DNA from 3 places in the Oceanobacillus sp. AG genome. Region 2 is predicted to be linked to each of the others. Evidence: riboswitches for the same ligand, from Rfam matches in the RefSeq annotation. Region 2 holds a riboswitch; each other region holds the start of a gene.
What was found. A riboswitch is a leader RNA that binds a small molecule or an ion and turns the genes downstream of it on or off. The one in region 2 is predicted to bind S-adenosylmethionine.
Positions count from the first base shown of each region.

Region 1: it holds a riboswitch for S-adenosylmethionine, as region 2 does, so the genes downstream of both, GN217_RS00225 (O-acetylhomoserine aminocarboxypropyltransferase/cysteine synthase family protein) here and GN217_RS00720 (methionine ABC transporter ATP-binding protein) in region 2, are expected to answer to the same signal.
Region 3: it holds a riboswitch for S-adenosylmethionine, as region 2 does, so the genes downstream of both, GN217_RS10805 (methionine biosynthesis PLP-dependent protein) here and GN217_RS00720 (methionine ABC transporter ATP-binding protein) in region 2, are expected to answer to the same signal.

Region 1 covers NZ_WOWT01000002.1:45,326-47,598, forward strand. Annotated here, with positions in the region: gene GN217_RS00225 (O-acetylhomoserine aminocarboxypropyltransferase/cysteine synthase family protein) at 1-1,351, opposite strand, end outside; SAM riboswitch class I at 1,471-1,588, opposite strand; gene rarD (EamA family transporter RarD) at 1,853-2,273, opposite strand, start outside.
Region 2 covers NZ_WOWT01000002.1:157,749-160,021, reverse strand. Annotated here, with positions in the region: gene GN217_RS00725 (methionine ABC transporter permease) at 1-296, opposite strand, end outside; gene GN217_RS00720 (methionine ABC transporter ATP-binding protein) at 302-1,318, opposite strand; SAM riboswitch class I at 1,724-1,835, opposite strand; gene GN217_RS00715 (pyridoxal phosphate-dependent aminotransferase) at 1,915-2,273, opposite strand, start outside.
Region 3 covers NZ_WOWT01000018.1:15,929-18,201, forward strand. Annotated here, with positions in the region: gene GN217_RS10805 (methionine biosynthesis PLP-dependent protein) at 1-1,027, opposite strand, end outside; SAM riboswitch class I at 1,104-1,215, opposite strand; gene GN217_RS10810 (bifunctional metallophosphatase/5'-nucleotidase) at 1,393-2,273, shown strand, end outside.

The sequences.
Region 1 (2,273 bases), 110 kb from region 2:
CGAAAGGCGAATGGAGCAACCAGTTAGCTGCGTCATCCGCAGTCGGTGTGAATTGTGGTGCTTCACCAGTTGCTTTTGCAATAGCTTGGTCAAGGTCTTTCAAGATATCTTTCGTTGACTCAAGACCAATTGATAGCCGGACAAGCTCTTCAGGCGTACCACTCTTTTGTAAGTCCTCTGCACTTAGTTGTTGGTGTGTCGTTGAAGCGGGATGAATAATAAGGGATTTCGAATCTCCAACGTTTGCCACATGGGACCAGAGGGTAATGTTATCGATCAACTTACGTCCTGCTTCCCGGCCACCTTTAATACCAAATGTAATTATAGATCCTGCGCCTCGGTTTAAATACTTTTTCCCCAATTCATAGGATGGGTGCTCCTCAAGCCCTGGATAGTTGACCCATTCAACAGCTGGGTGGTTCTTTAGGTACTTAACGACCTCTTTCGTATTTTCCAAATGACGATCAATACGTACTTGTAAAGACTCTAGCCCTTGAATGAAAGTGAATGCGCTCTTTGGACTTAGTGATGCACCAATATCACGTAGAAGTTGAACACGTAATTTTGTTGCATATGCAGCCGGTCCTACATCTGCGTATTTTAAACCTTTATAGCTATCGTCCGGTGTTGTGAACTCAGGGAAACGCGGGTTATCCCAGTTGAAGCGTCCACCGTCAATAACGACACCGCCGATAGTTGAACCATGACCGCCAATCCATTTCGTTGCCGAGTGGATCACAATATCTGCGCCCCAGCTAATTGGTTTTGTGATGAATGGGGTTGCAAATGTATTATCGATAATGAGTGGAAGCCCATTTTCATGCGCGATTTCAGCAACTGCTTCAATATCAAATACGTTCAAGCTTGGGTTCGTAATCGTTTCCCCGAATATTGCTTTCGTTTTATCCGTGATTGCTGCACGGAAATTCTCCGGGTTTGTTCCGTCTACTAGCTTAAATGTGATTCCGTATTTCGGTAAGGTGTTTAGGAACAGGTTATACGTTCCACCGTAAAGATTGCTGTCCGCAATGATTTCATCACCGGTTCCAGCGATGTTTAGAATAGCGAGCGTAATAGCAGCCATTCCGGAAGATGTTGCCACTGCTCCTACACCATCTTCAAGATCCGCAATCCGTTGTTCAAAAGCTCCGACGGTCGGGTTGGTGATTCTTGTATAAATGTTTCCTGCTTCTGTGAGCCCGAAAAGATTTTGTGCATGCTCCGTATCCCGGAAAACATAGGAAGTTGTTTCATAAATCGGAACCGCTCTTGCCCGTGATGTTGGATCTGCTTCCTCTTGACCAGAGTGAAGAGCTTGTGTTTCTAAATTGAAAATGTTGAATTCTGACATTGATAATTCCTCCTTGGTTTTGAAAAATATGTAGCTTGGAATGTTTTGGAGAGAGGGGAATAATTAAAACGCCCCCCTTCCTTAAGAAGAGGGGCGTATAGTTTACTATACATATCCTCCTCTTATCTTCCAGATCCGGGTAGATCTGTAGGATTTAGCACCATTAAAAGTAAAATTGCTTACTTCAAGGTTGCCGGGCTTCATCGGGCCTAATCCCTCCGCCGCTCTTGATAAGAAGATTTCTTGCTTCAGATTTGCTAGAAGCGCGTTAATTGCGCTACTTAAAAATCTTTTATAAATTTACAGATGATTATAACGTTTAATCCAGACTAATGTCAACCCCTTTAGTTGGTTTTTTAAAAAAGATTGATACCGGGACATGGGGTCAGAGCGTTTGTCCCGCTGGTCTGGGACATGGGGGTCAGAGCAATTGTCCCGCAGGCGCTGGAACATTGGGGTCAGTGTATCTGTCCCACTGGGACAAGTGCTCTGACCCCATTCTTATGTATTTGCCTGTCTTTTCGCTGGGTGATGATATACCGAGCTTAAATAGAGAATTAATGCAAACCAGATAAATAAAAAGGCGATAAATTTTTCTATTGAAAAAGCTTCATGATAGACGAATACTCCTAGGAAGAGCATGATCGTCGGTGTAATGAATTGTAAAATCCCTACCATAGATAGCGGAATTGCTTTTGCTCCATTAGCAAATAATAAAAGTGGAATTGCTGTGGCGATCCCTGCGCCAATAAGTAAAAGATTTGTCCCGGATATAGCAGAGGACAGAGTGAAAGCTTGACGTGGTAGCAGGAAAAGGTAGCCCGCTGCAATTGGTGTAACTAGCATCGTTTCAATCGTTAGGCCATGGGTGGAGCTAATGTTGATTTTCTTTTTTAGAAGCCCATAGATTGCAAAGCTTGTT
Region 2 (2,273 bases):
AGTGGAACGATAACACCTTGCACGCCAATCGTTGTGCCGACCAAGAATTTCGTAAATGGCAGAATAAAGAATAATAGAATAATAAACGGAATCGAGCGGACTATGTTTATAACGAGATTCAATAATTGATAGACGAATTTATTTTCCAATGATTGTCCCGGGCGTGTCAGTACAACAAGTATGCCTAAAGGCACCCCAATCAAAATCGCAAAAAATAAGGAAATGATGACCATTTGAAACGTTTCAATGATAGCTTGGCCAATAATAGGCAGCCATTGTTCGATAAAGTTTTCCATTTTATTTATTCACCCTCCACTTCTTCTGTCACGACCCCTTGATCGTTTAAGAACGTTAAGGAGGCATTGATTTGTTCCTGTTCACCAACAAGATGAATGATCAGATTTCCGACGATCCCGTTTTTCAATTCCATAATATTCGCCGTTAAAATATTCGGCTTCACTTTAAACTTCTCAATCACTTGTGCAAGTAAAGGCTCCCCGGCACTCTCTCCAATAAATGTTAGGCTTGTCACCGTACCATTTAGTTTCAATTGGTTGATGAGTGATGCGGATAATTTACGCTGGGAAATCGTATCTAAAAACTTCTTTGTCGTCTTATGACGGGGATCGGTGAACAATTCGATACTGGAGCGCTGTTCAACGATTTCTCCATTTTCTAGAACCGAAACGTCATCACAAATTTTCTGAATGACACTCATTTCGTGGGTAATGAGTAAGATGGTTATCCCCAGTTCTTCGTTAATCTTAAGGAGTAAATCAAGAATTGAATTCGTTGTTTCGGGGTCAAGGGCACTTGTCGCCTCGTCGCTCAGCAGGATTTCCGGTTCCTGTGATAATGCGCGTGCAATGGCGACCCGCTGCTTCTGTCCGCCAGATAATTGAGAAGGGTAGCTGTCCCCTCTGTCTGCTAAATCAACAATTTTCAAATATTTTTCTACACGTTCTTTCACTTCTGTTTTGTTAAGCCCTAGAAGTCTTAGTGGTGTTGCTACGTTCTCATAAACGGTTGCAGTCTTCATGAGATTGAAATGCTGGAAAATCATTCCGATCTTCTGTCTCATTTTCCGCAAATTTTCATTTGATAGGGCTGTTAGCTCTGTACCATTGATCGTTACCGTTCCACTGTTCGGCTTTTCTAGTAAATTGACGAGCCGGATCAAGGTACTTTTACCGGCACCACTGTAGCCAATGACACCGTGGATTTCACCTTTTTTTACATGAAGGTTAACATTGTTTACCGCTGTAACATCCCCATTTTTAGATGGGAATACCTTCGTGATGTTCTCTAATTTGATCATCTATCTACCTTTCCCTTCCAATTGTCTTTAGATTAAGAAATAGTTGGTATAAACAAAGGCGGAAGCGCCCTTGCAGGTTAAAAACGCGACGTCCTGTCGCAACACCTGCACTAGCACATCCTGTGCGTCGTAGCAACGTACAAACTGGAGCACTCCGGAATGAGATAAAGGAAACACGGCGAACGTAGAGAGCCGATGTTGACTTATCGATTGGAGGAGTGTGAAGTTTGGGACTGCGCACTGCTCGTCCCACCAAAAGATCTGCTAGTTGCTGGGCGCAGAGCGGACGTGGCTGGCCCTGGACACCTAAGTTATCACAACACTTTTACTTTATAGTTCCTTATACAATAAAAATAGCCTCTCTTTTCTAAAGAAAGAGAGGCTTTGTATGTATTCAGAGGTCCTCTCTTATCTTTCAAAACATCACGTTTTGCTGGAATTAGCACCTCTTTTATGGTTGACATAAAAAGGTTGCCGAGCTTCATCGGGCCAGTCCCTCAGCTACTCTTGATAAGAGATAAAACTATTTAATTATATTGATATAGACTACAGCAAAAGTTACGTGTCGTCAACTCTTATTTTAGTAATCTTTCAGACTAAGAGAAAAGTTTAAGTTTTTCAATCCGTTCGACTGCTTCTTCAAGACGGGCTTCATCAACTAGTAAACCGATCCGGATATAACCTTCCCCGTACGTCCCGAAGCCATTTCCGGCGGCGACAGCAACATCAGCCTTTTCCAGTAGCAAATCAGCAAATTGCTCACTTGTATACCCACTCGGAACCGGCAGCCATGCAAAGAACGAGCCACTAGGAGCTTCAACTTCCCAACCAATCCGTTTACATGCCGCGATTAATGCATTCCTGCGCCCTTCATACAGCTCGACTAATTCCTCCACACTTGATTGCTCTGCAGTTAAGGCAACAGCCGCCGCATGTTGGACTGCGGGGAACAGAC
Region 3 (2,273 bases), on a different contig from region 2:
AGAGGCGGTCATCGACCCCGCGACTTTCCCGCTCATCCAGCGGAATATCGGCATGGGTCTGTGTGGTCGGATATGTAATAAAGCTTTCGACACCACCTAGGCTTTCTGCAAAGGTGATCAGCTGCAGATTTTGTAAAAATGGATTAATTAAAGCTTCATCCTGTAAACGGAACGAAAGCATCCCGCCAACTCCTGGATATAGAACATTCTCGACTGCATCGTGCACATTTAAATATTCCACTATTTTCTTCGCATTCTCCTCATGACGTTTCATGCGCAGTCCAAGTGTCTTCATCCCTCGAACAATTAAAAAAGAATCGGCAGGGGAAAGCACTGCCCCAGAAGAATTATGATTCGTTGCAAGGAGTTCTGAAATATCTTCATCTTTTGCGACGACTAATCCCGCCAATACATCATTATGGCCGCCAATATATTTCGTTGCACTATGAATGACGATATCGGCACCGAGCTCTAGTGGCTGCTGTAAATAAGGTGTTAAAAAAGTGTTATCGACAATGAGTAATAAATCATGTTCTTTAGCGAGTTCGGCATATGTTGGGATATCAATTGTCTCCATGAGCGGGTTCGTCGGAGTCTCAATGAAGATAGCTTTTGTACTTTCCGTAATCAATGCCTCTACAGCAGCGACCGATGCGAACTCGGAATAGCATGCCTTTATATTGTATTTTTCCTCATATTGCTTTAATAAACGATAGGTTCCACCGTACACATCCGCTGAAAACAATAAGGAAGCCCCAGATTTAAACAAGGATAATACAAGTTGAATGGCAGCCATTCCGGAACTGCAGGCGAATCCTGCATAGCCATTTTCCAAATCGGCAATGCCCTTTTCCAGGATCTCTCGCGTCGGATTTTTCGTTCTGCTATAATCGTATCCGGTTGATTCACCGAGACCCTGATGTTCATAGGCAGTAGTTAAGTAAATCGGTGTACTTACTGCTCCCGTTTTTTTATCCGATCGATTTCCTAATTGGACTAAACGACTTTCAATCTTTTGTTTTGTCATCTTATCACCCTATTCTTCGTAATAAAAAAGAGACCTTCTATAAGAAGAAGGTCCCGGTATCTACACAAGTACGCTCTTCTTATCTTCAAGACGGCAGGCCGTCAATTGGAATTAGCACCGGGCTCACGTATTTAAGCTGGTTGCTGAGACTTCATTGGGCCAAATCCCTCCGTCTCTCTTGATAAGAAAAAATTATGAAGTTTTTAATGATTGAATATATAATAGTACAGCTATTCAGAAAATGCAAGAGAAATAAAGAATACATAATGAATATGCAAAATAGTTTGCATCAGGAAGAATCGCTGATATAGTTTCTTATAGGAATCCATTTGATTATGGACGGTTTAGGCTAAGGAGCAATATTTATGAAGGAAAAACTTTATTTTTATTATACAAATGATTTGCATAGTGATTTCAGCCAGTGGCCGCGGACAGCTGGCTATTTAAAGGATATGAAAAAGAATCGTATCGCTCGGGAGGAAGCCCATTATTTAGTTGATGTTGGTGACCATATGGACCGTGTTCATCCAATATCGGAGGCTTCGATGGGAAAGGCGAATGTGAAGCTTTTAAACGAGGTCGGTTATGATGTCATCACACTTGGGAACAACGAAGGGATTACACTATCCCATGATGATTTATATCATTTATACGACGGGGCGGAATTTGAAGTTGTCTGTGCGAACTTGAAGCATAAAGAACATAATCCACCTGCATGGCTGCACGATACTCGAATTATCCAGACGGAATCGGGACTAAGGATCGGAATGATCGGGCTTACTGCTCCGTTCAATGCTTTTTACGGGCTACTCGGCTGGTACCTAACTTCCCCCTTTGAAGAGTTGGAAAAACAGCTGGCCTCTTTAAAGAAAGAAGCGGATATTATCATTCTTCTATCCCATTTAGGAATTAGTGAAGATGAAGCGATTGCGCGGAAATTCCCGGATATCGACGTTATTATTGGAGGGCATACTCACCATCTGTTGCGGACCGGTGAATATGTGAACAACAGTCTTCTCACTGCTGCTGGCAAGCATTGTATGTATGTTGGCGAAGTTATCTTAACATATGATCATGATAAAAAGGAGCTCATCCATAAAGAGGCTTATACAACAGATGTATCAAGCTATCCCGAAGATGAAGATACGAGAGGGCTGCTTACTGAATTGGAAAAAGAAGCTTCTGGAATATTGGGAACAGAAGTTGTTTATCTAGAAGAAGGGTTTCAAGCGGATTGGTTTAGCGA